3 regions of the Bacillus basilensis genome follow, and region 3 is predicted to be linked to each of the others. Evidence: riboswitches for the same ligand, from Rfam matches in the RefSeq annotation. Region 3 holds a riboswitch; each other region holds the start of a gene.

Region 1 (10,707 bases), on a different contig from region 3:
GCCATCTGGCGTAACCATCATAGCAATCTCTACGCACTGAGAACCGAGTCCTGTTACACGACCAGCCCATTCACCTTCGACAGTTGCTCTACCTTCGAGTTTCAAACCAATCTCCTCGAAGAAAGAGATTGCATTATCAAGGGATTCTACAACGATGCTAACATTGTCCATTCTTAGTAATCTGTTGTTTGCCATAGTCTTTATCTCCTTATATGTATAAATTTATTATATAATTATCCTCATAATTATACTAAAATCTCTTCTAAACAAAAAACACCTTGTCACAGTGTAGGAAAATGTGACAAGGTGTTTTCGGGTATAAGTATATAATATCTTGTTAACGAACAACACTTCAAAAATCTTCTGCTATTGAGGTACGCATGAACTTTATTTCGTAAATGTTATTATGTTCAAGTAGTTTTAAAAATTTGATACTGTAGTTGTTATTCGATAGAACAATTTTGACTTTCTCGCAAAACATTCCTATTCTATTTTTATTTATATAGGAAGGAACTAGATTCATATAATTTGTTTTAAGTTTTACGAGTGGAAATTAACTCATCTGCACTAAAGGCTCAATTTTCGCCATAAATGATTGGTGCAGCGCCTCGACACCTGTTACTAAGTGAAGGCGATCAATAACGACAGACACTTTAATTTCTGATGTACTTACCATTTTAATATGAATATCTTCTTCTTTTAAAGTAGTGAACATATTCGCAGCAACACCAGGATTAGAGACCATACCAGATCCTACAATTGATACTTTTGCTAAATGATTTTCATATTCTACTGATTCATAGTGAAGTGCCTCTTTGTTTTGTTCCAATACTTCTAAAGTCTCTCTTAAATCATTAGAGTGGATGGAGAAGGAGAGATGAACAGTTCCTTCATTTGTAATACTTTGAATGATGATATCTACATTAATATGTGCCGCTGCTAATGTAGAGAAAACAGTTGAAAGCGAGCCTTGTTCCAATCCTTTCACTGTGATACGTGTAATATTATCTTCAAATGCAATACCTTTAACGATTGATTGTTGTTCCATGTTACATTCTCCTTTTACAATTGTTCCATTTTCTTGTTCCATACTTGAGCGAACTTCTAAAATGACATTATGATTTTTAGCAAACTCAACAGCACGCGGGTGTAATACACCAGCACCGAGGTTTGCAAGTTCTAACATTTCGTCATAAGAAATTTCATCTAATTTATAAGCATCTTTTACAACTCGTGGATCCGTCGTATATACGCCGGTCACATCTGTGTAAATATCACATTTTTTTGCGTTCAGTGCAGCAGCTAATGCAACAGCAGTTGTATCAGAACCACCTCGTCCAAGCGTTGTAATTTCAAAATCTTCACTGACTCCTTGGAAACCAGCTACAATAACAATCGTGCCTTTAGTAAGATAAGACTGAATTCGATCCGTATTAATTTCAGTAATCCGTGCACTACTATGTACAGATTCTGTCGTAATACCAGCTTGCCATCCTGTTAATGAAATCGCGTTATAACCTTTTGCTTGTAATGCCATCGTTAATAATGAAATAGTCACTTGCTCTCCTGTTGATAGAAGCATATCCATTTCGCGTTTACTCGGATTTTCTGTAATAGCGTTAGCAAGTGCTACAAGTTCATCTGTACTTTTTCCCATTGCCGAAACGACAGTGACGATACTATGTCCTCGTTCATATTCTTCAATAATTAAATTTGCTACATGTTGAATGCGCTCAACGCTTCCGACAGAAGTGCCACCAAATTTTTGTACAATCATTTCCATTACGAATTCCTTCTTTCATCCATTTTTAAGAATAGATTAGGACATATATAAATCCCAATATTCCTGTAGTTACCAGAGAAAAACAAAAAACACCATCTCAAATAAGTGAGGATGGTGCTGTTACAGGAAAAGGGAAACAGAAAACGGAGCTAATAAAAAAACCGCCAAAAAAGGAATACCATAAAAATGATAGCTCTTTTTTGTAGATAGCTCTTCATACGTACACGTCTGTACATATGACAGTTCTGTTTCTATTCGAAAACAGCCCCAATCGATATATGCAGAGAAATGTATCGATTTCGGCAATACTTCCTTTCATCTAATTTCCTAGACATCTCTGTGTCTCCATTAGAATACTCATAAGTATCGCAACCTCTATCTCACGTTTTAGGCGAGAGTGTTTGATTTATGAAGTTGTTGGTAACATTTGTTTTATAATAATTTAAATTTTTCGTGGAATCAAGTGTTTTATATATATTTTAAAAATTCTTTCTATTACTGAGAAAGTTTGTGAAAAATGTAGCAAAATAAATTTATTACATGTACATTAACATTATAGTCCATTGGAGGTGGAAGAATGCAGAGGAAAAAGCCTATTTATGTTTCGGCAGAAATGAAAACAACAATGGAGAAATTATGGGAGTATACGCAAGAACCAGATTTACATACAGAATGGGATGCTCGCTTTACTGAAATTTCATATTTAGAGAAAAAAGAAGGAGAACCACAGAAGTTTTTATATAAAACAAAAATCGGATTTGGACTTGAAATAGCTGGGGAAGGGGAATCGATAGGTGAAATAAGAAAAGAAACAGGTGAAAGAATTTCTTCTTTAAAATTTTGGACAGACAATCAATTATCACTTATACAAATTGGACGTGGTTATTGGAAGTATACACCGCGTAAAAAATACATTCATTTTGAGACGCAATATGATTATGATACTAGGTATGGTCGTCTAGGGAATGTAATAGATTCATGTATTTTTCGACCGTTATTAGGCTGGGCGACTGCTTGGAGTTTTGATGCTTTAAAAATATGGTTAGAAAAAGGACTGCATCCTAGGTTGCTAATGAGAAGAACGATGACATATTGGATCGTATGTTTTTTATTTGCATTTGTATGGATGTATCAAGGAATAGTGCCGAAACTAGTGTTTACTCATTCAGAAGAAGTAAAAATGCTCTCTGTGATGATTGGTTCAACTTCACATAGTATTTTTGTACTTAAAATAATTGGAATACTAGAAATTATTTTTGGTATCATATGGCTGTTACCATTTCCAAAACGAAAAGTATTTATAGTACATATTTTTATGTTAATAGCCTTAACGCTAGTGGCAGGCTTTACGAATATCGCAAGCTTTACAGAGCCGTTTAATCCAATTACATTAAACGTTCTACTAATGGGGTTATCGATTGTCGGTTATATAAATAGTTTTGATTTACCAAGTGCAAAAAATTGCAAGAGGAAGAGAAAGGGATAGTGTATGGCTAATATTTATGAAAAACTATTAGGAGATTCTTATAAAAAACTTCATCCGAAATTACAGAAACGCTATGAGATTACAGAAGAAAATAGCTTTACTGGAGAAGGAAAGATGGATGAAATTTACGGTGGTTCTTTTTTCGTAAAATTAATATTAAAAATTGCATCGAAGTTTCGAATGTTTTTCTCTGAGAGAGGTAAGGAAGTGCCATTTACAATACATAATACCGCTGAGCGTGATGAACATGGACATGAACTTGTGCGGTGGAATCGTACTTTTTATTTTCATAATAAGAAAAGATATTTTAATGCGGTAATGAAAATTGATGAAAATGAAATTGTAGATTATTTTGGTGAACCACATATACTCGTCTCTACATTAAATTTTCATATTGATGAGTTAGGGGCAATGCATATTTCTTCGAAGAAACAATGGTTTTGTATGTTTGGAAGAAAAATCTCTTTACCGAAACTTTTATATGGGGAGGCAAAAATTGTTGAAAGTTATGATGACGAATTACAATGTTTTCGAATTCATGTTCAAGTAAGAAATCCGTTAATGGGTTCGCTATTTTCATATAAGGGAACATTTGTGGAAAGGAAATAAATGATATGAAAAATATAATAGTCGGGCTTGCTTGTTATATTATTTTTCTAATATGTGAGTGGTCAAATGTAAACCCAGTTGAAGCAATTATTTTATTATCTATTTTGTTATTTATACCGATGTCATTTTGCATTATTGATAAGAAAATAAGAAATGGATCGTATGTACTCTTTTATAAATTTGTATCGATTTTATATCCAATCGCAGCAATTAGTGCAATGCTGGCTTTCGTAACAAATCACTTTTTCTTTGCGCTACTTTGGTTTGTATACACAGGAATTGTTGCGTTATTTGGTATAAATAGATTACTAGAAAGAGGATGTAAACCGTTAGAAGAGACAGCTATCGATAGTGCGTTTATTTATTTGTTTTTAGGTGGTTTCTGGTTTTTTGCTTCTGTAGCAAAGATTTCGATTATGCAGTTTACTTCTGACATTGTTTTACTCACAGCTGCACACTTTCATTATTCGGCGTTTCTATTGCCATTATCAGCTGGTTTAATAGGGCGGAAGAGAGAAAAGAGCAGTAAAGTATATGATGCGATTATGTCTATCATTGTCATTTCACCTATGACAGTTGCGATTGGAATTACATACTCAAGGGTATTTGAGTTTTTTGCAGTGTGCCTATATTTATGTGCGATTTATGGGTATGGGATTTATGTTTGGCGCACGAAATTTAATGCTATCAGCGCAAAAATCCTCCTAGTCATATCGTCTAGTACACTCATGGTAACAATTATGTTTTCACTTATATACTCGTATGGGAATTTGAAACATGTAATGACGATTACAATTGCTCAAATGGTTTGGATTCACGGTGTTGTTAACGGAATTGGAGTAGCATTACCGGCATTTGTCGGCTGGATGATTGAAAAGAGTGCTCCGAATTATAAATACTACGGGAAACCAATGAGCAGGTTAAGAGGAAATGTGAAAATTGGTGAGGTGTTTTTACATAGTAGAAATTTAGTAGAAAGTAAGGAATACACAGGTTTAGTTGATAATATGAAGGATTTTCATAGTGAGGCATTTGACACGGACAAGATTCCTGTAAGTATTATTCGTTTTTATGAAAATACAAAAGAGTATGAGTTACAAGCGCATATTAAATGGACTCGTTGGTTTCGCCCCTTTGCATTTTGTTATGAGAAAATGAGTAAGCGTGTAGGACAAATACATTTAGGAATGGGCGACAAGTGGGAAACGATGCATGGTTCTATCCTAGGGGTAATAGATGAGAAGGATGGAAGAGAGAATGTAAGGGCTTGGCTAAGAAAAAATGAAGCAGGAGAGTCTATTTTTGCAGCTCTTTACTCAAAACATACATATAAGAATGAGACGTATATGAATATCGGATTACCTTTACCATATTCGAATATGACGGGGGTTTTGAAATTATGTAATAGGAGTAATGATTTAATTATTACTAGTAAGCTGAGAAGAAATGGTAAGGGAGATGAGGGGATTTATTTACACACTCGCTACTTTACAATCCGTTTACCGTTAGCAGAGACATTTATTATTAAAGAGGGCGCAAATCAAATATTAGAAGCTAACCATAAAATGTGGATATTCGGAATCAAGTTTTTAGAAATTGATTATGAGATTAAGAGATTAGAGGAGAAGTAAGAAAAACTTGGAGAGATTCCAAGCTTTTTATGTATGGGTAATGGTCATAGCAACTTGTTTATCTAAGTCATTGTCCCAAACACGTTGAATTTCAAACGTACCTTTTTCAAAAAATAATGGAAATCTTTCTTTAAACCAATCTTGCATAGGGAGATTTAGTGCTGTATCGATTGGTACCCATAATAATTCGCCTTCAGGAGGATTCAAAAGGAGTTCACCTTCAACTGAATCTGTCCAATAGTTAAATACCATATATCGAACATTTTCTTTCGGGTTTACGTATTCATCTAATCCCTTAAAAATTAAATTTGAAACAAGTAATCCAGTTTCTTCTTCTACTTCTCGCTTAGCAGCTTGAACGATACTTTCTGGAAAATCCACTTTACCGCCAGGAGCGATGTAACCAGGGAAGCCTAGATGATTGGGGCGCTGTATTAGCAATACGTCGTTATTTCGCTGAATCATACTCATTGTATACATACGGTGTTCTATATCTTTCCAATTCTTGCTCATATGAATCTCTCCTCTTATAAAACCTTATAGTTTTTAACTATAGTTACTTATGACAAAAAATACAATAATAATACAAAATTATACAAATTTCAATTGACTATTACTAATTTTCAGAACTATAATTAGTCTGTTATATAAATACATTGTACTTGAGAGGGGAATATGTTCTATGAAAAATAGAATAATTGCAGCAGGAATAATTGCAGTTAGTATATTATCTTATTCATCTAGTAGTTTCGCACAAACAAAAAAATTTCCAGATGTCCCAGCTAAACATTGGGCAGAAGATTCTATTTACTATTTAGTAGATAAGGGTGCAGTTACGGGTAATGATAAAGGAATGTTTGAGCCAGGAAAAGAAATCACTCGTGCAGAAGCCGCTACAATGATGGCTAAAATCTTAAACTTACCAATCGATACAAATGCTAAACCATCCTACGCTGATTCTCAAAAACATTGGGCTACTCCAATAATCGCAGCAGTAGAAAAAGCTGGTGTTGTTAAAGGTACAGGCAATGGATTTGAGCCAGATGGAAAAATCGACCGCGTTTCAATGGCATCTCTTATTGTAGAAGCTTACAAATTAGAGTCTAAAGTAAACGGTACTCCAGCAACTAAATTCAAAGATTTAGAAACATTAAACTGGGGTAAAGAAAAAGCTAACATCCTAGTTGAATTAGGAATCTCTGTTGGTACTGGTGATAAATGGGAACCTAAAAAAATTCTAACTAAAGCAGAAGCCGCTCAATTTATTAAAAATGCAGATTCCCTTAAAATAGGTAACCCTTTATTAGAAAAGGTAGTTATTATTGATCCTGGTCATGGAGGATTTGATCCAGGGAATCCAGGGCAAGGTGTAGAGGAAAGTAAAATTGTATTTGATACATCTTTAAGATTACAGAAGTTGCTAGAAAAAAATACACCTTTAAGACCTTTGTTAACACGTGAAGAGAACGGAAATCCAGGAAGTAACAAAAATGAATCTCTTGCGAATCGAGTGAAATTTGGTCAAGAGAACAATGCAGATATATTTGTAAGCATTCATGCAAATTCTTCTGAAAATCATAATGGTCATGGAACGGAAACATATTATTATAAAAAATCCAAGCGTGGAGAAGAGACACAGATTGAAAAGGATAGTGAAGTATTAGCGAAGAAAATTCAAACACGAGTAGTAGAAGCACTACATACAAGAGATAGAAATATAAAAGACAATCACTCACTTTATGTAGTAAATAATAATACAGTACCAGCAGTTTTAACAGAGCTTGCTTTTATTGATAATAATATAGATAATGGTAAATTAGCTACTGAATCAGGAAGACAAATTGCTGCTGAGGCAGTTTATGCTGGGATTTTAGATTATTATGAGTGGAAAGGTTTCGATGTTGCAAAATATCGTTTAGCTAAATAACAATGCTGATTGCTAAGCCCATCGTCTACATAGAGGTGGGCTTTTTTGTGAGTTTATGTAATTTTGTATCGGAATAAAAAGATATATCGTATTATGCTGATTATGAATAAAATAATGGTAGATTAGTTTATTTTTATCACGTATACTTTTACTGTTGACTATTTAAGAGTTTGTTAGTTTAATAGGGAAAATTATACGATAAAGGGAGGCAAGTTAACACGGGACAAGCATATACATAACGTGTTAAAAAATTTATGAAAAAAGTTATTTCTAATGTGTTAGCAGTGACAGTCGCACTTCAAGTAGTGATGGCTCCAGCAACTTCGTTTGCATCTACAAAAGAATTTCCAGACGTTCCGAAAAATCATTGGTCATTTGAAGCGATTACTGATTTAACGTCAAAAGGGGTTATTGCAGGGTACGATAATGGTAAATTCGGGTTCGGAGATGTTGTAACTCGTGAGCAAGTAGCAGCATTAATGTATCGCGTATTAAAACCAGAAGCAAAAAGCGATTATAAAAATCCATACTCTGATATTAGCGCAGGAACGACGATGTTCCCAAAAGAAATCTTGGCATTGACAGATATGGGGATTTTCGTAGGTGATGGTAAAGGGACATTTAGGCCGAAAGAGTCGTTAACTCGTGCTGAGATGGCAGTAATTATACAGAATGCTTTTAAGTTTAAAATAAAGGCTCAACATACGTTTAATGATGTACCAAGCACGCATTGGGCAAATGATGCAGTTAGTGCATTAGAATCTAACGGCATTACAGCAGGTAACGGAGCAGGTGCATTTAATCCAACTAGTGTTTTAACACGTGAAGAATATGCACAATTTTTATTTAATGCTATGGCATCGTATATCAATCTAGATATAACGTTACCATCTAATATAACAGCACAAGAGATTGATAATTTTATTGAAAAATGGCATCCTGACAGTCCTCTTATTGGAACTGGAAAAGATTTTATTCAAGCACAAAATGAGTACGGTGTGAGCGCATTATACTTAGCTGCACATGCAATCTTAGAATCTGGATACGGGAAATCAGAAATTGCATATCGTAAACATAATCTATTTGGACTAAAGGCATTTGATTGGGATCCATTTGGCTATGCGAAATATCTACCGTCTTACGGGCATAGTATTTCGTACAATGCTGATTATGTAAGAAAGAACTACTTAGAAGAAGGTGCTAATCATTTCAATGGTTACACGTTACCTGCTATGAATGTTAAGTATGCAACAGATAAAGAATGGGCTGGTAAAATCGCTAATATTATGGAGCGTATTAAACCGTTTAACAAGAAAGATTATCAAAATGTAAAACGATTATCGAAAAACCCTAATACATTAAATGTAAATGCACTAGGTGAAGCGATTCCATATAAAGATTATGCAAAAGGTGCAACAGCTACTATTCAATTAGTAGGTTCTTACTATCAAGTACCATATCCATTTGGCTATACAATTAAGAGTGTACCAAATATTACACAAAATGAAGTTGGAAAATTAGAAAATGGTAAGAAAGTAAATGTATATCGCGAAGATCCAAACGGCTTTGTAGAATTTTCATTTGAAAATACTCAAGAAAAGTATTGGACATTGAAGAAGAACTTAAAAATATAAATAAAAAAGGTGTTTTCACTTATGAAAACACCTTTTTTATTTATATTTAACATGTAATATTTTTAGATTCATTATGAGTTTCTTTTTTTATGTTTTTACCAATCATTAAACCGTTTCATATATAATTAAAAGTATTAAAGATTGAATTTTCTGTTTTAATTTTAGTGTTAACTTAATTTGAAAAGAGGAGAGATATATGCAAGGAGAAATACCAACAGAGAAAAGTTTAAGTTATATCGGTAAATTATTATTACCAGTTAAAGTATCACCACACTTTAAGTTTTTATGGATTGGACAATTACTCTCGACTTTAGGTAGTTCAATAACTATGGTCATACTGCCAATTGTTGTATATTCATTAACTGGTTCAACAGTTGTAATGGGCATGACTATGGCAATGTACATGCTTCCTAATATTCTTGCATTACCGTTTGCTGGATTAGTCGTAGATCGGATTGATCGGGTGAAAGTAATGTTATTTACAGATATCATTCGCTGCATATTAATGCTATTACTTGCAATACTTATATTTATGGATGTTTTAACAATCCCACTTCTATATGTACTCGTAGCATTATATGGGCTTATGGAAGGCATATTTCAGCCAGCGTATGCGGCCGTAAGAGCGAAAGTATTTGTACCGGAAATTCGAAATGCAGCTAATGCATTAACTCAAATGAGTAATCAAGGCATACGACTAATTGGACCGGCCCTTGGAGGCTTGATCGTTTCAGTTGCCTCTGCCGGAATAGGGTTTGGACTGGATGCAGTAACGTATTTGCTATCATTTTTCTGTTTACTATTTTTAAGAGAAATAAAGTTTAAAAAAGTAAAACCTATTGAAAAGAGTAAGATTGTTTACAAACAAGAGTTTATGGAAGGGGTTTTCGTTTTAAAAAGTCATCCGTGGCTATGGATTACAATTTTAGTCTTTTCTTTCATAAATATTTGTTATGCAGGAATTATCGTCGTATTAATTCCATGGCTATTTAATGTTCATCATCATTTTGAAGCATACGTATATGGACTAGGAATCGCATCTTCTGGTGTTGGAGCTGTAATTGCCGCGCTAATATTTGGCGGGAGGGAACGGTGGAGTAAGCGAGGATTACTTGCTTATGGTGGTGTTTTAATAAGTGGTTGCGCACTTCTAATAATGCCGTTTATTGCTTGGGCACCTGTTTTAATTGGATTAATGGCAATTGAAGGGTTCGGTATGATGGTATTTGGACTCATTTGGGAAACAAGTTTACAAGAGCTTGTGCCAGAAGAAGCCTTTGGGAGGGTAGCAAGCCTTGATATGTTAGGATCTTTTGCTTTATTACCATTAGGATATGTAGTTGTTGGCTGGTTAGCAAATGTAATAGGTGGCGAGATAACGATTATAACACTAGCTATTTTAGTACTTGTAACAATTGGAGTAGCATTATGTGTGCCGAGTATTCGAAGATTTGATTGATGATATAAGAGGAGGGGGAACGATTTATATGATTATAGAAGATTTGAAAGATATAGTCGCAAAGGAATTAGACAACCAATATACTTTGCAGGAAAAGATCTTTGAAGCAAAAAATTTCACAGTCTATATTGCTACCCATAGAGAAAATAAGCTAGCATATAACCAACTAGTATTAATA
Region 2 (10,707 bases), on a different contig from region 3:
AAGGTATTTCTCGTTTGCGGAAGGCTATTTTGGTTTGCGAAAAGTAACTTATGATAAAGAGATCTCGTTTGACAAAACCTAAATCTACCATTATTATCAACACGAACCTAGTTATAGGAGTGATACCAATGAAAATTTACGTTGATGCAGATGCTTGTCCTGTAAAAGATGTAATTATTTTTGAAGCTACGAATGCGGAAATTCCTGTTACCCTCGTTACTAGCTTTTCTCATTATTCTAATGCAGAGCAGCCAAAAGGTGTGGAGACCATTTATGTTGATTCTGGAGCAGATGCTGCGGATTACCGGATTATGCAGTTAGCTAAAAAAGAAGATTTAATCGTAACACAAGATTACGGTCTTGCTTCGCTCGCTTTAGCAAAAGGCTGTATCGTACTACACCATAAAGGCTATAAGTATACGAATGATAACATTGAACAATTGTTACAAACACGATATTTAAGTGCAATGGTTCGAAAGAGTGGTAAACGTACAAAGGGACCGAAACCATTTACAGCAGAAGATAAAGAGAAATTTAGAGCGCTCTTTAAAAGTATAATCGCACTTTAAAAATGAATCGTCTATTTGCAAGGAAAACTTCGCAAAACAAAGAAGAGAATATCCAAATGAACATTCTCTTCTTGAGGTTTACCCGTTTAAAATGAAGGTAAATTATCTAAGTTATTTTCTTTTATTCCATCAGGTTCACTACGTATAATATCTCTGCCATACTTATGAAATACGTCCACATGAGCTAACTTCCCTGATTTTGCTTCATTAAGAGCAGTCATATAATCTAATTCTCTTCCACTACTTGTTTTAAAGGCAATTAAATCCCCATCATCATTTTTACGAACGGCAACAATTTGTTCTGCCCCTGAATTGACCTCATGGCCTACTTCAAATTGAGCTTGCTCTTCCCCTTGATGTAAATAATCATTATAAACTTTTTCAAAGTCTTTTTTGTCCATAAATTTCACCTCCAACACATTTTATTAGTATGGTTGGGAGGTATTGGTTTTATGTGCTATGCTCTTAATTTGGATATATTTTTAATACCTACGCAACCCCCTCAAAGTCTCCAATATATCATCTGTAAAGGCTATGCTACCCTCTGTCTCTAAAACTCTGAAATATAAACTTCTCAGGAAAGATCTAATATTTTGTACTAAAATAGCATGCTGCGGAGGTCGGACGTCTTCAACAGTTGCTATACTATGTAGCCAGTTGCCCCACTCTTCTTCCGTTAAAAGATTTTGGTTACGTAACGACATAATTGGTTTTACTAATCTCTCATCCTCAAAGTGTATGTACGCGTAGTCATTTAAACGAACCTTCTGACGAACAGCAGCTAGTATTGCATATGAAAACTCACGATTTCGTATTGTACGCGCTAACGCATCTAGCGCATCAGCAGCGTGTGCTGTAGAATGTGCCCAGCCTTTTCCTTCTACGTAACCCCTTACATCTTCTTCTAAATATACATATTCCAACACTTGTTCTGCCACACTGTACAGTTGTTCTTCGGATAACAATGGCTCTCTTTCATGAACAGATAAAATAAGTGGTGGAATTAATACGGAGAACGCACGTTTAAACACAGAGTCTGTTCCCTTTTCACCAATTTTATAAAATAAATAATCAGGACTAATTGCCTGTAACATTAACCCTCGTAATTCTTTTTGTCTAAACACATCATTTGTAATCCATTTGTGAAGCGTACTATAAATTAAATCATCACGTAATTCAGCATCGGATGATCCGATATAATCTAGCATCCACTGTGCATATGGATATGCATCTACGTCTTCTGGTACAGCATAATTATTATTTTTAATTTGTAGCAGTTCTTCTTTTAGTTCTAGTACTTCATTCATTATATTTCCTATCCCCTTTTTACGTTTTTTTATTGCCTTATCCCCCGTTTTTCACTTACTATAAATTAATTTAATTATACGAGAATTATAACTATAAATAAAAGGCTATACATATACTTTTGATTGTGTATTACTTTCGCTCATGAAATATAACTTCTGGATTTTCTAAGTCACTATTCCGAAATACAACATCCGCACACTCTTTCGGATTATGCTCATCTATATACATCTTACAGGCCGCATGGTACCTATTCAAAAACATCTTATCTGCTTCTTCATAACTTCCAAAAACCTCAGTCTCGCGCTTTGCACCACGTTTTCTCGCAATCTCAAAATCTGTATCTACCAAAATTTTGTAATCGAATAAATGCTCAACTTCTTTTTTCAATAGAAATGTTCCATCTACTATTAATATCATATTTTGCGTGGCTACTAGTGGCTCATTATGTACAGGGATGTCCTTTTTTAAATTATGAGAAATCGTTTCATATTGTAAATTCCCGTTTGGTCCTAAAGGCTTTAATAACCTTTCTTTGAAAGCTGTATAATCGTGTGCATCTTCATAATACCCTCTTGCAGAATCTTTACCTTGTGCATAGCGAATCAATCTTGGATTATGAAAATCGTCAATGCTAGCACGTGTTACTGGTAACCCTCGTTTTTTTATTTCTTCCGCTAGTTCATTTGCAAATGTTGTTTTTCCTGAAGCTGTAATACCACTTACTCCAACTCTAATTGGATGAGTTAATTTTAACGTTAAAATACGATCAATAATTTCTTTGATGTTTTGTTTTCGACACATGATATTCCCTCCTCTAATTAGTTAACATAATATAATTACAAGTAACAATTCATGTCACTATTTGTCGGTAAGTCGATATCCTTTGTCAAATCGTTGATATATTATGATTGGCTTACTTTCCCTTAAACCCTCGATACAATGCAGTCCGTAACTCTTGTTTGTATTCCTCGATTTCGGGCATTTCTAGTTCTTCAGCTAACCGAATTGCCAATTCAATATCATACGGTACACGTACGAGTTGAATGGAAAAGCTCGCTGCTTCTTTTTCATTGTAAATTCCTTCGAATATTAAATAAGAAGCTTGTGTAATTTCAAGCGGATTTCCTACGCTACCAGCATTACATAACGTTTTTCCTCTGAAATTTTGAACGAATGCTTGGTGAACGTCACCGTAGCAAACGACATCTGGTTTTCTTTCTCCTTCTATATTCTCTGTGAGCTCACTATTTTCGAACATACTAATACGCTCTTCTCTTGAAGCGTGTGGTTGTATTCTTTCATATAAACTTCTCGGTGAAGCGTGGAACATACGAATCAGTTTCCCACTCATATAAAACTCGATTGAAAATGGTAAGCTTCTTAAATAATCATTTTGTTCTTCTGATAATTGTTTTTGATGCCATTTTAACGCTTCAAATTCAGTCGGTTTTGTAATAAAATCATCCCAGTTTCCCATTACGACTCCTTCACATTCTTTACGAATGATTTCAATCACTTCACTAGAATGAGGTCCTTTTCCTACTAAATCTCCAAGACAAATAATGCGTTCGATTCCTCTCAATTTAATGTCTTGTAGTACAGATTCTAAAGCTGGAATATTACCATGTATATCTGAAATTATCGCTATTTTGTCCATATGAATTCCTCCTTTATTTATTAAATTCACTTGATTGATACCATTTTGGAATATAGGATGAAAATTGATTATGATCTTCTAAAATTCCGTTTAACCTTTCCTTCATATCATCTACTAAATGCGGTGTGCTTCGGTTTGTCCAAACGATATCCGCTGGGAATGTCATTGCTGCATATAATGTATACAGTTGCCAAAATTGAAGCGATGGTTCGCCTCCGCAATAACCGTGAACTTGTCCAACTGCAAATGGTTTGCTTATTCTTGTAGTAAAAATCGCTACATTATAAAAATCGTGTATTGGATCGCCAAAATCATATCCACCAAAATCGATAACGATAAACTCCTTATTATGAATCATACTATTTGCTGGATGGAAGTCATCGTGTAAAAATGTGATTGGACGATTTTTCAATAAATCTTTATGATTTTCTACAAAGGTTAATACAGGCTTCAAATCCAGAAAGTTCACCTCGTAATCTGCTAATGCCTCTATGTATCTTTCGTACTTATTCCATCTAGATGTTTCCCATTTATTACTTGCACTTCCTCTTTCAATTGAGTGGATTCGCTTTAATACTTCTCCAGCTTTTCTTCCTGCATTATACTGTTCTTCCTCCGATAGCTTACTTAAGCTCTCTTCACCATTTATACCTTGGCCCCATTCAAATACTTGAACGCATTTATTTAATTTCTCAAGTTTTATGAAATGAATTAATTTGGGCGTTGGAATATGTAATAACTCTAATTGTTTCATATACGTATATTCTTCTTGTTTGCGTTCAGAATTAACCGCATCACATACTTTTACAAAATATGTTTCTCGATTCTTTAATTCAATTTTATATTTATCTTCATGTGAAAAACCTTTTGAAATAGCTGTACACTTTACAATACGAGGCCATTCTAGTTTTCTCTCTATCTCTCTAAGCATTTCTTCCACAACGTTCACCTCTATTAATATATGTACAAACTACCTAACACTTCATGCTCTCGTTTATTTTCCCCTTTAAACTCCACTGCAAATGGATATTCGCCATGATTCTTCAAACATTCTAGTACTACCCCTTCTCCAATTGGTTCACAAAACTGTACTTTAATGTCACCGAATGATACACTTTGGCATTCAGCATTCCACTCTTCACTTTTTACGACTGAGCTTGCAGTTAGCTCCATTACTTCTTTCCATTTCCGCACCGTTTCTCTAACATTTTTCACTGCATAATGAATTGTTTCAATTTGTTGCACTTTGTTTTTATGTTCAGTGATCGTTCCTATTTTATGTAAATCATTTCTTCTTTCTTCATCTGTTTCATTCCACTGTATAAAGAAAGGTAATTTCGGTCTGTTCTCTTCTTGCTTTACAAATAACATTTTCCATTCTAAAAGTCTGCCATCTTTTCTCACACGCTTCCCTTCAAATGGCCCTATCGTATGTAAACCATGCTGACTAAATTTCACTGCTAATTCTTCAATGGCATCTGTTCGAATTGCGAGTTGTAGCATTCCTTCTCCATTTTGTAATTTCACCACTGTTTCTTGTACTAATGGATTTTCTGCTTCTTTCGCTTTTTCTTCATGTTGAACTGCCAGAAATTCTATGTATGATAAATCAAAATAACTTAAACTATTCCAAGTACCCCAGTTCGTATGCTCTCCGCCTAATACAGTATGAAATCCAAGTTTCTGCATTTGTTTTGCCGCTTCCTCCGGTGTGCCATGAACTGCGTGAACGAGATGATCAAATAGTAACATGTCTTTCTCCCCTTTCTCTCCATCCTTTTATTGTATATTTTATTTTTCTTTCGTTCAATTCAAAAAACTTTAAAACCCAGTTGATTTATACGATTAATGTGTATTATAATGAAACAAATTTCAATATTGCTGATTGGAAAAACCAAAGGCACTTTTCTCACACGGGAAAAGTGCCTTTTTCATTTACTATTACAGGGGGATTTTTTATGCAGAAATTAATTGTCTTTGCTATTATTGGATTTTTCGCTCAATTGATCGACGGAGCGCTTGGAATGGCGTATGGGGTAACATCTACCTCACTATTATTAATGTTTGGTATCGCACCGGCTGTCGCTTCCGCATCTGTTCATTTAGCTGAAGTTGTTACAACCGCCGCTTCTGGTGCATCTCATATCAAATTTGGAAACGTTGATAAATATACCGTTTCCAGGCTTACATTGCCAGGAGCAGTTGGCGCATTTATTGGGGCATGTTTTTTAAGTAATTTACCTGGCGATGTCATTAAACCGTACATTTCCGTATTTTTATTTACTTTAGGGGTTTATATTTTATTACGATTCATTATTCAAAAACAAATTGTCACTTCAAAGAAACGTATGTCTGCTAAACAACTTGTTCCGCTTGGCTTATTTGCTGGATTTGTTGATTCAACTGGTGGCGGTGGCTGGGGACCGATTACGACACCTGTACTTTTAGCAAGAGGAAATGAGGCTAGAAAAGTTATCGGATCTGTAGATACGAGTGAATTTCCTGTTTCACTTGCTGCAACAATCGGATTTTTCATTTCACTTGGCTGGGAACAAGTAAGCTGGGTTTGGGTATTTGCGTTAATGCTTGGCGGTATTGTCGCAGCTCCAATTGCTGCATGGTTAGTACGCATCGTTCCAGCACATTTACTTGGCGTATTAGTTGGTGGCCTTATTATCTTTACAAACATTCGTACACTGCTCACTACATTTAAAGTGGATCCGACTATTATTTCACTTTCTTACGTGGCAGTTGGCCTTGTCGTTATTATTTCTATTTTCATTGCTGTTCGCAATCATTCCAATCGTTCTAACGCATCCACAGCCAAATATCCGAATGATCAAAAACAAATGCTTCCATAATGATAAAAATACCGCCCGATATACTTCGAGCGGTATTTTTCATTTTTCCATTCTCCAATTAATCATTGTTTCTGTAGTGCCAATTCTTTTCATATGTAATTTCTCTAATACACGAATCGAGCTTTCATTTTCAAGAAGTGTCTCCGCAATAATTGTTTCTACCTGTCCTGTTTGAAAAGTCCAATTTATTAGTTCTCTTACAGCTTCTGTCGCATACCCTTCATTCCAATATTTCTCAATAAACCCGTAACCAATTTCTACTGTATGTCCCTCATTTGGTTTCCCTTTAAACCCTATATCACCTAGAACGATGTCATCTTCTTTTCGAATGACATACCACGCCCCCCACGGTAATAAATCCTTATTTTGTTTTACATTTTCTACATGCCCTACAATATGTGGACCACTATTATATCCTTGCTCGTTAGCAACGTGAATACTCTCTTCTGTGCACGGCACTATATAGAGCCTTTCTGTTTCTAATTTCATATTGATTTCCCCTTTTCAATTAAACAATACCTCAATTTTATCAGAAATAAAAAGAATATTCATTTTATTTATCGGATTTATACTTATTCTTTGAAACGAATTTAAGGAATAATCCTCTTTTGATAGTTATGTCGAATTATATTTTCTGAATTTTCTTTTAATTTTAAAGGGTTTTTCAATATTTTTTGCGAAACATTTGTATAACAATTTTTTCTTTGCTTATTGCTACATAATAGTAGGTTCGGGTGGAGTTTTGCAAGCGTTTCCTATACAATAACCGATATTTTTTGACTTTTCCTAACAAAATATCTTGCAATATATTCAGAAACTCATTACAATTGCCATATATTAAAAATCTTAGCAATATATAAATCCTCATCAATCCGATGAGGTAGAGGTTGCGACTTTTAAGAGTAAAACGGTCGAGACACAGAGAATGTCATCTGACTCCGTTTGAAAGGAAAAGTTGCCGAAGTTTATATTTCTTCTCTGGAAATATGAGCTGGGGCTGTCTCCGAAAGGAACAGAACTGTCACGTTTACAAATTACCGTGTAAACGTGGGGTGCTATCTTAACGGAAGGATATGATGGGGTGGTTATTTGTGAAACGTTCCGCCAAATTCCTTTGGCGGTTTTTTGTATTTTTCTCCCCCGCTCCTTCCTATCTTACAAGAAAAGGAGTGTTGAACATGAATAGCGCAACGAATCAAACTACCTCTAAAACAGAAACTACAAATGGAAAAGGTGAATTAAAACGTAGTTTAAAATCACGGCACCTTACGATGATTTCTCTCGGTGGTACGATTGGTACCGGACTATTTCTTGCCAGTGGTGGTGTGATCCACACAGCTGGACCTGGTGGTGCATTAGTTGCATACGCCGCAATTGGAATTATGGTTTACTTTTTAATGACAAGCTTAGCTGAACTCGCAGCTTACATGCCTGTTACTGGATCTTTTAGTACGTATGCAACAAAATTTGTTGATCCATCACTTGGCTTTGCACTTGGATGGAACTATTGGTATAACTGGGCAATTACGATAGCTGCTGAACTAGCGGCTGTAACATTAATTATGAAATTTTGGTTCCCAGATACCCCTTCCCTCATTTGGAGCGGATTATGTTTAGCTATTATTTTCCTTTTAAACTACTTATCTGTTAAAGGGTTTGGTGAATCTGAATATTGGTTCGCACTTATTAAAGTAGTTACTATTATTATCTTTTTAATTGTCGGTTTTATGATGATTTTCGGAATTATGGGCGGCGAGACTGTTGGCTTTAAAAACTTCACAGTTGCAGATGCACCATTTAACGGCGGCATCATGGCAATTATCGGTGTATTTATGGCAGCTGGTTTCTCATTCCAAGGAACTGAATTACTTGGGGTAGCTGCTGGTGAAACTTCTGATCCAGAACGTAATATTCCGAAAGCAATTCGTTCGATCTTTTGGCGTATTCTTTTATTCTATATCCTTGCGATTCTCGTTATCGGTTTATTAATTCCTTATACAACTGAAAGTCTTGCCGCAAGTGATGTAACAGTAAGTCCATTTACACTTATTTTTGAAAAAGCGGGCGTTGCCTTTGCTGCTTCTGTTATGAACGCTGTTATTTTAACGGCAGTACTTTCTGCTGGTAACTCTGGTATGTATGCATCAACTCGTATGCTTTGGGATTTAGCTCGCCAAGGGAAAGCACCAAAGTTTCTTGGTAAATTAGATAGCCGCGGTGTACCTGTTAACGCATTAATCGTAACATCAATTGTCGGTAGTATCGCTTTCATTGCTTCTTTATTCGGTGACGGTGTTGTATACATTTGGTTATTAAACGCATCAGGAATGTCTGGCTTTATCGCATGGGTCGGCATTGCAATTAGTCATTATCGCTTCCGTAAAGCATATATCGCACAAGGAAAAGATTTAAAAGACTTACCATATAGAGCAAAATGGTTCCCGTTCGGTCCAATCTTTGCATTTGCACTTTGTGTCATCGTAATTTTAGGTCAAAACTACGGCGCATTTATGGGCGAATCAATCGATTGGAACGGTGTACTCGTTTCTTACATCGGTTTACCACTCTTCTTAGTACTATGGTTAGGATATAAATTTACGAAGAAAACAAAAGTCATTCCACTTGATAAATGTGAACTAAAATAAAATGAAACGAGCAAACAAATTTGTTTGCTCGTTTTTTTGTTACAAACCTCTTTACTTCCCTATTGCTCTTGTTTTTGCAATAATAAAGGAAATATAAATAAAGGTTGGGATACCATGAACATTCGCATTACTGATGAAGCAAAAGCAGCTATACATAGTCTAGAACGTGAAGACAAAAAGATTATTCGTATTAGAGGAACAATGACAAACTCTTGTAGTATTTTCGTTGATGTCGATTTAATTTGGGATACATATGTTGCAGATGATGTTGTATATGAAGATGCTGATTTTATTGTACAAATGGATTCATTCACGAAAGATTACACTGGTGATACGGTGAAACTTGATTATAAGACGACTGGTTTTAGTATTACGACTCCAAGTGAGACTTTAGTTTATGGATTGTCGATTAAAAAATAAAAATTGCTTTTAACTGACCACCGAGGTGAAAAAATGAGTAAATATGTTCCGCTAAAATTTTTGTTTAACGAAGAATTAGCAGAAAAAATGGCTGATTCTATTTGTAAACACGATCCTACTTTCTCTAAAAGAAACTTTGTATCTTCCGTAACATGTAAAGTTGAAAATTTAGAGTTAAAGCAGCGTATTGAAGTATTGGCAGATGAATTACACAATGCTTTACAAAAAGATTTTAATGAAGCAATACATATATTACTGAGAACTTTGGGACCAGAAAATACAACAGAAGTAGGCACATTTACAAACGGATATATGTACATGCCTATCGCAAAATACGTTGAAAAATATGGACTTAACGATTTTGAAACCTCATTCAACGCCATGTATGAAATAACAAAAAGGAATACTGCTGAATATACCATTCGGCCTTTTCTTGAAACATACCATGAAGACACGCTAGACATACTACAACAGTGGCTTCATGACGAAAACAGCCACATTAGAAGATTAGTTTCTGAAGGTACAAGACCAAGGCTTCCTTGGGCTAAAAAAATAGGAGCTCTGAAAGGTGACTTTAAGTACAATTTACAGCTTCTTGAACCTTTAATGAATGACCCTTCTAAATATGTTCAAAAATCAGTAGCTAATCATATTAATGATATTACGAAAGAAGATAAAGAACTTGTTTTTCAATGGTTGCAGCAATTACGCGACAAACAGCATCCTGTTAACCCTTGGATTATAAAACATGGGTTACGAACGGTTATTAAAAATGATACTTTGCCAAAAGATTTTTCTTTTTAAGTATTTTAAACAAAAACGCTTATACTTCAAAAATGAAGCATAAGCGTTTCTTTCTTTTGAATAAAGCAATAACAAACGTAACTCCCCCCCAATATTCCCCTTCTTCAATGAAAGGTCTATTGCATTATTTCGATGAAGCTAAGCCACCTACAATTGCTCATAAAATCTATCCCTCTTCCATTTCTACTTGCTTCATATAATATTCCATCGCTTGATTAAGCCACTTTTGTTCATCTTCTACGAAAGGCGAAGGTATCATATTTTCAAGTTCTTGCATATCCAGTTCTTCCACACTAGTATTAGCTAACTTTTGTATCAAATCTTCACTAAGAAATGAAAAAGACCCTCCTATATATGCCTTAACCATCTCTTGTACTTTCGAATCCTCGACTGGTTTACCATATAATTGTTTAACCTTTTTAGACAATTGAATAAACGTTTTA
Region 3 (10,707 bases):
CATTCACTGTTCCGTTAATATCTGATAAACGTGAACGCATTTTATGATTGTATACAGACGCATACTTTCTATATAAAATAGCCCAAACAATTAAAATTGGGATGATGAGTAAACATAACGTTGCCAACTTTACATCGAGTAAAAATAGCGCAGCGAATATCCCAATAATATAGATGATACTAGAAACGAATGTTGCCAGCACCGTTACATATAAATCACGAATGGCTTCCGTATCATTCGTTACACGCGACACAATTTTCCCTGCTGGTAAATGATCGAAATAACGAATCGGCAACGTTTGAATATGAGAAAACACATCTTCCCTCATAATTTGAATAATTTTGTTCGCTGCCTTCTGCAAGAAGAACTGCTTTCCATATGCAAACAATGACACGACTACTAATAAAGCAAAATAGCCACCACCAAGTAATAATAAACGGTTTATTTCTGGTTTATAAAACGCAAATACTTCTTCTTTCGTTAATGCTTTCGCTTTATACACTTGCACTGCCTTACCATTTTGAACGGTAATCATATCACCTTTTACAGTACGTGATCCTTCAACATTCACTTTATTCGGTACAAAATAATATTGAAAACCGACCTGCATCACGCGTACTTCTTTTCCTTTTTTCTCCCCTTCTTCAAAGCGATCGCTTCGCTTATAAAAGGTGCCATTATACGAAACAGCCTCTTCACTCTTTTCTGTTTCATACCAAGGTTTCTCTATTCCAACGATATGATCGTCAATCATCGTTTTCGCGACGAAAGGACCAGCAAGCTCTGCTATGACGAAAATAAATAACATTAGCATCGCTGCAAAAATCGTTCCTTTCACTTTCATCGCATATTGAAACAATCGTTTTGAAACGCTCATATTTTCACCCCACTATCTGCACTTTCACTTTCACCTTGTTGTCTTTCAAACTGCTCCGCATACCAGCCTCCGCTTTTGATAAGCTGATCATGCGTACCCTCTTCTATTACTTCACCTTCATCCATAACCAGAATCCAATCCGCATGCTGTACGGCTGATAAACGGTGCGTCGTAATAATCGTCGTTTTTCCGCTTCTTTCTGTTCTTATATTTTCGATAATCGCTGCTTCTGTACGAGCATCAACAGCTGATAAAGAATCATCCAAAATTAAAATTTCTGGATTTTGAATAACAGCTCGCGCAATCGAGATCCTTTGTTTTTGCCCTCCTGATAAAGAAACACCTTTCTCTCCAACGAGCGTTTCTAACCCTTCTGGTAAAAACTCTAAATCCTTTTTAAACGCCGCAATTTCAATTGCTTTCTCAAGCTCTTCTTCCGTCGCTTCCCTGTTCCCAAACAAAATATTTTCCTTCGCTGTTTTAGAGAACAAAATATGCTCCTGCGGTACATAACCAATCCATCCAAGTACATTTTCATTCGTTATTTTATCTAACGTCACATCAGAGACTGCAATATCCCCATCTCCAAGCGGATATTGGCGAAGAAGCTGACGTACGAGTGTCGTTTTTCCGCTTCCTGTTTTTCCAACAACCCCAAGTGTTTCCCCTTGTTTTAATGTAAACGAAACCTTCTTTAAATTTGTTTCAGTTGATGAAGGATATGAAAAGGTAACGTCATCAAACTGAATATAATCCGGCTCTTGTACAAGCTTTGGATTTTCGGGATTTTTCACATCTGGTTCATACGCTAACGTTTCATTCACACGATCTAATGAAGCATTTCCTCTTTGCATAACATTAATTAATTCGCCAATTGCAAACATCGGCCAAATCATCATCCCTAAATACACGTTAAAGGAAACAAGTTCGCCAAGTGTCACCTTTGATTGAAATACAAGATATGCGCCGTACACTAAACCAATTAAATAACTAAGGCCAACAAGCATTTTCACAGTTGGTTGGAATAGTGCATCAATTCTAGCTACCTTCATATTTTTTTCGTAGACGTCATCTCCTAAATGATGAAATCTTTCTTGATCTGCATTTTCTTGTACGTATGCACGAATCACGCGCACACCAGCTATTGACTCTAGTACTTTATCGTTCATATCACCGAACGCATCTTGCGCAACTGTAAATCTTTCATGCAATTTCTTTCCATATATATTCATTGCATACGCCATAATCGGAAGCGGTATAAGTGCCGCAAATGTAAGCTCCCAACTAATTGTAAATCCCATCATAAAGACAATCGTAAGCATATATAAACTAGAATCAACGAGCGTTAATATACCGAAACCAGCTGTCATAGCGATTGCTTTTAAATCGTTTGTCGCTCTCGCCATTAAATCACCAGTACGATTTTTTTGATAAAATGTTGGCGTCATCTTAAGTAAATGCCCCATAAACTTAGAACGCATCGTTTTCTCAAGTACGAATGCTCCGCCAAACAATTGATGTTGCCACACAAAAGTAAGACCATATCCAACGATTGTAACCCCTATTAAAATAAGAATAGACTGCATAATTGCTTCTTTCGTTAACGTTCCTGTTTTTATATTATCAATCGTAACCCCTAACACTTTCGGGGGAATAACCTCAACTATATTCACAATTAAAAGAGCTCCAATGGCGATACTATATCTCTTCCAATGCTCTTGAAAAAACCATTTTAACTTTAGTAATACTGATAACAATGTAACCTCTCCCTTCTCGTTCTCGTTTCAATCTCATTTCTTTATCCGCTATCCAGACCCATCACATTTACATTTCGTAACCCATACAATCTCATCACATTTTTCCACCTTCCAAAATTTTATATAGTAACATGGAAAATAAACAAAAAAAAGCATACCGTCGCTTGACGATATGCACAAAAATGCATAAAAAGCGTACGTTACGATATACGCAACGTACGCTTTTTATAAGACAAAGATGCCCTATATATCCGCACGGGTTGCGTAATGATATAAATGTTTTCTGCCATTTAACAGAGCTAAGCCCTTTACATTTACGATTACAATCATTACGCACACCCCCTTCATTTATTTTCCATTTATAATCTTACAACTTTATTGAGTATTCTGTCAATTGTTTTTTCACACATTAAACAAAAATATATGATACACCATTTTGAAATAAGGGAATCTTCTGTAAGAAAGGGCATACAAAATAAAAAAAGAATAAGAAATCGTTTTCACAAACATTTCATTTGAAAAATGTTATCAAACCCCCTACAATCACCTTATACTCACTCTTACAAGTTGCTATTTTAGGAGGACTAATCATGACAACTAGCAATACGTACAAATTTTATTTAAACGGAGAATGGAGAGAAAGCTCTTCAGGAGAGACAATTGAAATTCCATCTCCATACTTACACGAAGTAATTGGACAAGTACAAGCAATTACTCGCGGAGAAGTAGATGAAGCAATTGCATCTGCAAAAGAAGCTCAAAAATCATGGGCGGAAGCTTCTCTACAAGATCGCGCAAAGTATTTATATAAATGGGCTGATGAGCTCGTAAATATGCAAGATGAAATTGCCGATATCATTATGAAAGAAGTCGGTAAAGGATATAAAGATGCGAAGAAAGAAGTTGTTCGTACAGCTGACTTTATTCGTTACACAATCGAAGAAGCTTTACATATGCACGGAGAAAGCATGATGGGCGATAGCTTCCCTGGCGGAACGAAATCTAAACTTGCGATCATCCAACGTGCACCACTTGGTGTTGTATTAGCAATCGCACCATTTAACTACCCAGTAAACTTATCTGCTGCAAAACTTGCACCAGCATTAATTATGGGTAACGCTGTTATTTTTAAACCAGCAACTCAAGGTGCAATTAGCGGTATTAAAATGGTTGAAGCACTTCATAAAGCTGGCCTTCCAAAAGGTCTTGTAAACGTAGCGACAGGACGTGGTTCTGTAATTGGTGACTACTTAGTAGAACACGAAGGCATCAATATGGTATCGTTCACAGGTGGTACAAACACAGGTAAACATTTAGCGAAAAAAGCTTCAATGATTCCACTTGTATTAGAACTTGGTGGTAAAGACCCTGGTATCGTTCGTGAAGATGCTGACTTACAAGACGCTGCAAACCATATCGTAAGCGGTGCATTCTCTTACTCTGGTCAACGTTGTACAGCTATTAAACGTGTACTTGTACACGAAAACGTAGCGGACGAGCTTGTTAGCTTATTAAAAGCGCAAGTAGCTGATCTATCAGTTGGATCTCCAGAACAAGACAGCACAATCGTTCCATTAATCGACGACAAATCTGCTGACTTCGTTCAAGGTTTAGTTGACGACGCTGTTGAAAAAGGTGCAACGATCGTTATCGGTAACAAACGTGAGCGTAATTTAATTTACCCAACATTAATCGACCACGTAACAGAAGAAATGAAAGTTGCTTGGGAAGAGCCATTCGGCCCAATCCTTCCAATCATCCGTGTTTCTTCAGATGAACAAGCAATTGAAATTGCTAACAAATCAGAGTTCGGCCTGCAAGCAAGTGTCTTCACTAAAGACATTAACAAAGCATTTGCAATTGCTAACAAAATCGAAACTGGTTCTGTTCAAATTAACGGACGCACAGAGCGCGGCCCTGACCACTTCCCATTCATCGGTGTAAAAGGTTCAGGTATGGGCGCACAAGGTATTCGTAAGAGCCTTGAGTCTATGACACGCGAAAAAGTAACTGTATTAAACTTCGTTTAATCTTATATGTAGAAGCTGATCTAGTTTTAGATCAGCTTCTTTTTGTATACATACTTCAAAAAACAGAGTATGTAGTTCTACTTCTGATTTGGTTTCCCAAACCGAACTAAAACATGCCATAATAATTTTAATTCCTGAAGCACTTCCTCATAAGTTCCACGATCACTCCAAGATAATGGATTTTGTTTCAAATCCACTACAGCAGAGCCAATTATATTTGCATCGATACAATTATTCCGTGCAATGCGTCTTGCTAAAGATGGCATTTTTGAACCTCTAAAATCCATTGGAATTTCGTCTACCATAAGTATAAAGCCCATGTGCCAATACAAATCAATAGAATACTTCAGGCAAATTTCTTCTAAAGTTCTTCCTACATCCGTACCCTTAAATGAAGGATCCGCAACAAGCGCTTCCACGTCTTCTTTAAGAGAAATATCTCCATGAACTTGCGCTTCAATATAATGATTAAGATTACGGGCTGGCTCTTTGTCTGCTGAATCTATTAACGGCCTTTCCAGATTAGCCAGTAAATGATTAATGAATCTTGTTGGATTCAAATTCCCTTCCCCAATTGCAAACTCTCTTACGAATGTCTCTTCCAAAAGAGCAGCTAAAATCATATCAAACTCTTCATAAGTCCCCTTTTCTTTTGGATCTTGATGCGAATCTAAATACGTATATGTAGAGCGATAAGAAACTTTTGGAGATAAGAGAAAGTAACATGACCCAAAACGCGGAGCAGGCCCATCTGGATGTAACATCAAATTTAGCGCTCCATACTTTGGCCGTTGATCATTCGTTACACCCTCAAGTTGATATGCTCCTCCAAATATTCTCTTTTCCCAAAGGTCACGTTCACCGCCAGGATAAGCAGATACGCTTCCGTTAGATAGCAATGTTTCAAACTGACTTTTATATATGCCTTGCTCAAGCAGTGCTTCAGCAATATTTTTCATATTCGAATCTAGTCTGTCTGGATGAAAGTGTAAAGCAATCCTTGCATGAGATTTTAAATTAACAACAGCTTCTTCAAACATTTCATCTGTAATATTAGACATTTTAAGTATATGATTAATTGTTGCTTTAGCCCCGCGTTTTTCGTTCTCTGCATATTTTGAAATATACTCTAAAGCAAATAATTGAGACCTTGATAAATCCATAATCAAACCTCTCCTTTAATTGAAATGACCTTAATCCTTTCAATTAAAGGTGCATTTTTTCCTTCTTATACAAATTGAACAAAAAGCACTTTAACAAATCCTAGTTATAGATACGAGCCTTTTTTATAGGTAAATTCACACATTCTACAGAAATTTGATACCCTAGCCAGCGCTCAGCAATCTGTTCAAATGATAAGGCAGAGCCTGTTGTAAAAAAGCGATGCTTCGGATTCAGGTTATCAGACAGGATTCCTTTGTGCTGTAAAATTGTGCTTAACTCTATCGCTGTTTCTTCTGCGGAACTAATAATCGTTACATCTTCCCCTAGTTCCTTTTTTATATAGGACTCTAAAAGTGGATAATGCGTACATCCAAGAATTAACGTATCTATATCTTCTTTCGTTAATGGCAGTAAAGCTTGTTTCACTTGCTGCGTTACATATGCAATATCTTCTAATTGATTTTCTACAACTGTAGCTAAAGTCGGGCACGCGTGACTATGTACTTCCAAATATGTATCAAGCTCGTGCAATGCTTTTTCGTACATATTAGACTGTATCGTACCTACAGTTCCAATTACTCCGATTTCCCCTTTCTTTGTCACTTTAATTGCCGCTCTTGCTCCCGGATGTATAACGCCAATAACCGGAATGGACAGTGCTTCTTGCAGCGCAGTCAATGCAGCTGCTGCAGCAGTATTACATGCTACCACTAGAGCTTTTAACGGAAATTGTTTGAGGAACTCAACCATTTCAAATACGAAAGATTGTACCTCTTCTACACTTCTTGGCCCATACGGACAACGCTCATTATCACCAAGATAATAAATGCTCTCTTTAGGCAATTGTCTTATAATTTCGCTCGCAACTGTTAATCCCCCAACTCCCGAATCTAACACACCTATCACTGAATGTTTATGACATACAGACATATACTTCATCCCCTTTTCAATCTTCTAGCGTCAATAACATTTATTATATTATGAAAATTCAATATTACATAATAATCCCTCTCCCTTTTAATCACAAACTCTTCTCTATAATCTGATTATTAATATATCCATTGACGTATAAAAATTCATTTGTTACTCTTAAAGACGTTAATTTAATATTTAAATCCTCATTCGTATCTCGGTGAGGTAGAGGTTGCAATCATTAAGAGTATCATTTCAGGAGATGTAGTGGCATTGATGAAGGAATGAGAAAGGAATGATTGCCGAAGTAAGCCCGTGTCCACCATGCACGCTTGCTGGGTCTGCATTTAATAAGTGCAGAACTGTCACAAACGAAACGTTTCGTTTGTGGAGAGCTATCGAGAGGTATGTCGTGGGTTTCTTATAAGATAGAAAGCATGTAGCGGCAGATTACGTGCTTTTTTTGTTTTGTTTGGGACTTCTCTTCTCTACTAAGAAGACATACATATCTCCTCGCTTGACTTGGTTATACTAACTTTGGAGGTATTTTCTATGCAACAAAAAAAATGGGGCTTTTGGGTACTAACAGCTTTCGTTGTCGGTAACATGGTTGGCGCTGGGATTTTCATGGTGCCAAGTACGTTGGCACAAACAGCAAGCCCTCTCGGTGTCACTTTAGCTTGGTTAACAACAGGGTTTGGTGTTTTAATGCTAGCTCTTGTTTTCGGTAATTTAGCAATTCGTCGTCCTGATTTAACGACAGGACCACAAAGTCATGCATATGCTTTATTCTCAACACCAAAAAAGAAAAAAATGGCTGGTTTCAGTATGGTATGGGGATATTGGGTTGCAAACTGGGCAAGTAATGTTGCCATTATTACATCTTTCGCGGGATATTTATCACTCTTCTTCCCAATTATGAAAGATACACGACTACTATTTTCAATCGGTTCTTTTAACATAGAAGTCGGAAAACTAATTACATTTACGATTTGTTCCATCTTACTTTGGGGAACTCATATTATATTAACAAACGGTGTAAGCGGAGCTGGAAAACTAAACTTCTTAGCAACAACAACGAAAGTAACTGGATTCCTTTTATTCATCGTCGTTACGTTATTTGCATTCGAAGCTTCTAAGTTTGGACAATGGTACACACCGATGATTGATAAATCAGGTGTATCACACGGTCTTCTTTCACAAGTAAACTTAGCTGCTCTTACAACACTTTGGGCATTTATCGGAATTGAATCAGCGGTTCTTTTATCAAACCGTGCTGTTTCTCCAAAAACAGTAAAACGTGCAACAGTTGCAGGATTACTTATTACAGTTGCGATTTACTTAGGAATTACAATTTTAACAATGGGTGTACTTCACGTTGATAAATTACAAGCTTCAGAACGTCCATTAGCAGATGCACTAAATGCTGCAATGGGTCATGGCGGCGGGAAACTGATGGCATTACTTGCTCTTACTTCCCTATTCGGTTCGATCTTAGGCTGGATTTTATTAAGCTCAGAAGTACCTTATCAAGCAGCAAAAGAAGGTTTCTTCCCTTCCTTCTTCACAAAAACAAATAAAAAAGGAAGTCCAATTTATTCATTACGCTTAACAAACATTATGTCGCAAGTGTTCCTATTCTCAACATTATCAGGAACCATTGCGGAAGCTTATACATTCGTTATTACCGTATCAACACTGGCCTATCTCATTCCATATCTAGTTTCACCAATCTTCCAGTTAAAACTAGTCGCAACTGGTGAAACGTATAAAAATGAAATGCGAGCAAGAATTACAGATGGCATAGTCGCCGTTATTGCACTTTGTTACGCACTATGGGTTATTAAAACGGGGGCCTCCGATATTAAAACGTTCCTTCTTGGAATTGGTTTATTCGTAATCGGTTTTGCCTTCTATCCATTAATGAATCGTGATCAGAAAAAAAATAACGAAAAGAAAAACGGGCAAGTTGCATAACGCAATTTGCTCGTTTTTTCTTTTGTAAAACATATATAATAGAACAAAGAGGTGAAAAACATGTCAATCGAATCGCTATGGAGCAGTCGCTTCCAACAATATATTCAAAATATCATTACATACTTTGCACGTATGATTAACGGTTTACTATATAGCTTCATCTTTGTTTCCTGTATAGGTGCTTACTATTACGCAAAGTTTCTTAAGGCAACTCCTACTACAGGAGTATCCTTATTGCTTATTACAATCGTCCTAACCGTGGTTATATCAAGAACCCCAATACGTACATTTATCCAAAAGCCTGATGCTGTTTATTTGCTTGCATTAGAAGAGAAATTAACTTCTTATTTCAAAAAATCTCTTCTATATAATTACATCATTCAGCTTTTCCCATTATTATTTACGTTCCTTATTCTCGTTCCGCTTGCACTGCAATCATTACAATTAACTGTGCCTTTCTTATGTACAATCTTTATCGTTTTAATGATTACGAAAGCTTGGAACATATACATACATTGGATATGGCGTGATAGTCATGAAAAAAGCATATGGTTAATTATTCGTATTGCTTGTAACGCCCTCATTATTTACATGCTGTTTTATGCGGCAAATGTTCTCATATTGGGCGGATTACTCTTACTACTTACTTTCCTTTTTCTATATACGAAAAAGCAACCTACAAAACGAATACCGTGGGATTACATAATTGAACAAGAAGAAAAAATGAACGTTCGTTTCTATCAATTTGCTAGCATTTTCACCGATGTTCCGCAACTGAATAAACAAGTAAATAAAAGAAAATGGCTTACCAATTGGGTTGAACCTTTATTACATAAAAAACGAGCAACTTTCTTCTATTTATATACACTAGCATTTTTACGCGGGAATGATTATTTCGGTATATATATTCGCTTAGGATTAATCGGTGCCTTCGCCTTATATTTTATACCCAACATATACGTAAAGGGCGCTATCGCTTACATCGTCCTATATATGATTTCTATGCAGCTCCGTTCCCTGTGGAAATATTTTTCGGGAAATATTATTGCAGCATTATATCCAATTACTACTGAAGAAAAAACGAAGCAATTTCTTAGCTTAATCTTTATATTACTAAGCATTCAACTCGTTGTATTTTCAAGTGTTATACTCATTGCTACCGTACAAATTTTACATAGCCTTATCATTATGATCTTCGGGTTACTCTGGATCAAATTTATTATTGTACCAAAAACGAAGCAACGCATTTCTTCGTTTTAACGAAAAGAATTATCTTAAAAGCCAAGGAGAAAATAAATGATCTCCTTGGCTTTTTTATTTTTCTTCCTCAAACAAGAATCACTGAAACAACCGATATTTTATGATTTTCACATACAAAAACAATAATACATGTTTACGTCCTAATAAAAAGGGTATTTATTAAATTAACAGGGCAAAGGAGGGGCCTATATTGTGAATAAAAAAATGGAACAACTGGAACAACACGTTACCAATAATCAATGCAAACATGCTTTAACAACAAACCAAGGATTAAAAATAGCCGAAGATGAATTTTCTTTAAAGATGGGCTTAAGAGGCCCAACCTTAATGGAGGATTTCCACTTTCGCGAGAAAATGACCCATTTTGATCACGAGCGAATTCCCGAAAGGATTGTTCATGCACGCGGAGTTGGCGCTCATGGTTATTTTCAGCTTTATGAATCGTTAGAAACATATACGAAAGCAGATTTTCTTACCAATCCTTCAAAGAAAACACCTGTATTTGTACGGTTTTCGACCGTTCAAGGTTCTAAAGGATCCAACGACACAGTAAGAGATGTACGCGGATTCGCCACAAAATTTTATACAGATGAAGGAAACTATGATTTAGTGGGTAATAATATGCCAGTATTCTTTATCCAAGATGCTATTAAATTTCCTGATTTTGTCCATGCAGTTAAACCAGAACCACATAATGATATTCCTCAAGGAGCTAGCGCTCATGATACCT

What was found. Region 3 has a riboswitch for lysine ahead of ACQVV1_RS09910 (amino acid permease). Riboswitches for the same ligand answer to the same signal wherever they lie in the genome.
Region 1: another riboswitch for lysine. It lies ahead of ACQVV1_RS17620 (aspartate kinase); the one in region 3 lies ahead of ACQVV1_RS09910 (amino acid permease).
Region 2: another riboswitch for lysine. It lies ahead of ACQVV1_RS22510 (amino acid permease); the one in region 3 lies ahead of ACQVV1_RS09910 (amino acid permease).

Annotation. Positions count from the first base shown of each region.
Region 1 is NZ_JBNTQO010000009.1:10,899-21,605, forward strand. Features, by position in the region: gene ACQVV1_RS17615 (VOC family protein) at 1-195, opposite strand, end outside; gene ACQVV1_RS17620 (aspartate kinase) at 554-1,783, opposite strand; lysine riboswitch at 1,983-2,169, opposite strand; gene ACQVV1_RS17625 (DoxX-like family protein) at 2,361-3,269, shown strand; gene ACQVV1_RS17630 (DUF4166 domain-containing protein) at 3,273-3,878, shown strand; gene ACQVV1_RS17635 (YndJ family protein) at 3,884-5,509, shown strand; gene ACQVV1_RS17640 (8-oxo-dGTP diphosphatase) at 5,537-6,022, opposite strand; gene ACQVV1_RS17645 (N-acetylmuramoyl-L-alanine amidase) at 6,192-7,436, shown strand; gene ACQVV1_RS17650 (S-layer homology domain-containing protein) at 7,691-9,070, shown strand; gene ACQVV1_RS17655 (MFS transporter) at 9,267-10,529, shown strand; partial or broken gene ACQVV1_RS17660 (hypothetical protein) at 10,558-10,707, shown strand, end outside.
Region 2 is NZ_JBNTQO010000015.1:47,183-57,889, reverse strand. Features, by position in the region: gene pdxR (MocR-like pyridoxine biosynthesis transcription factor PdxR) at 1-47, shown strand, start outside; gene ACQVV1_RS22555 (YaiI/YqxD family protein) at 129-569, shown strand; gene ACQVV1_RS22550 (DUF3892 domain-containing protein) at 656-970, opposite strand; gene ACQVV1_RS22545 (DUF2785 domain-containing protein) at 1,052-1,876, opposite strand; gene ACQVV1_RS22540 (nucleoside/nucleotide kinase family protein) at 2,007-2,678, opposite strand; gene ACQVV1_RS22535 (metallophosphoesterase family protein) at 2,791-3,534, opposite strand; gene ACQVV1_RS22530 (aminoglycoside phosphotransferase family protein) at 3,548-4,474, opposite strand; gene ACQVV1_RS22525 (VOC family protein) at 4,489-5,286, opposite strand; gene ACQVV1_RS22520 (sulfite exporter TauE/SafE family protein) at 5,493-6,395, shown strand; gene ACQVV1_RS22515 (GNAT family N-acetyltransferase) at 6,435-6,884, opposite strand; lysine riboswitch at 7,269-7,461, shown strand; gene ACQVV1_RS22510 (amino acid permease) at 7,574-9,040, shown strand; gene ACQVV1_RS22505 (iron-sulfur cluster biosynthesis family protein) at 9,155-9,460, shown strand; gene ACQVV1_RS22500 (DNA alkylation repair protein) at 9,494-10,264, shown strand; gene ACQVV1_RS22495 (MerR family transcriptional regulator) at 10,431-10,707, opposite strand, start outside.
Region 3 is NZ_JBNTQO010000004.1:101,798-112,504, reverse strand. Features, by position in the region: gene ACQVV1_RS09935 (ABC transporter ATP-binding protein) at 1-877, opposite strand, end outside; gene ACQVV1_RS09930 (ABC transporter ATP-binding protein) at 874-2,634, opposite strand; gene gapN (NADP-dependent glyceraldehyde-3-phosphate dehydrogenase) at 3,225-4,664, shown strand; gene ACQVV1_RS09920 (DUF3626 domain-containing protein) at 4,742-5,827, opposite strand; gene racE (glutamate racemase) at 5,928-6,758, opposite strand; lysine riboswitch at 6,959-7,146, shown strand; gene ACQVV1_RS09910 (amino acid permease) at 7,293-8,717, shown strand; gene ACQVV1_RS09905 (ABC transporter permease) at 8,778-9,977, shown strand; gene ACQVV1_RS09900 (catalase) at 10,170-10,707, shown strand, end outside.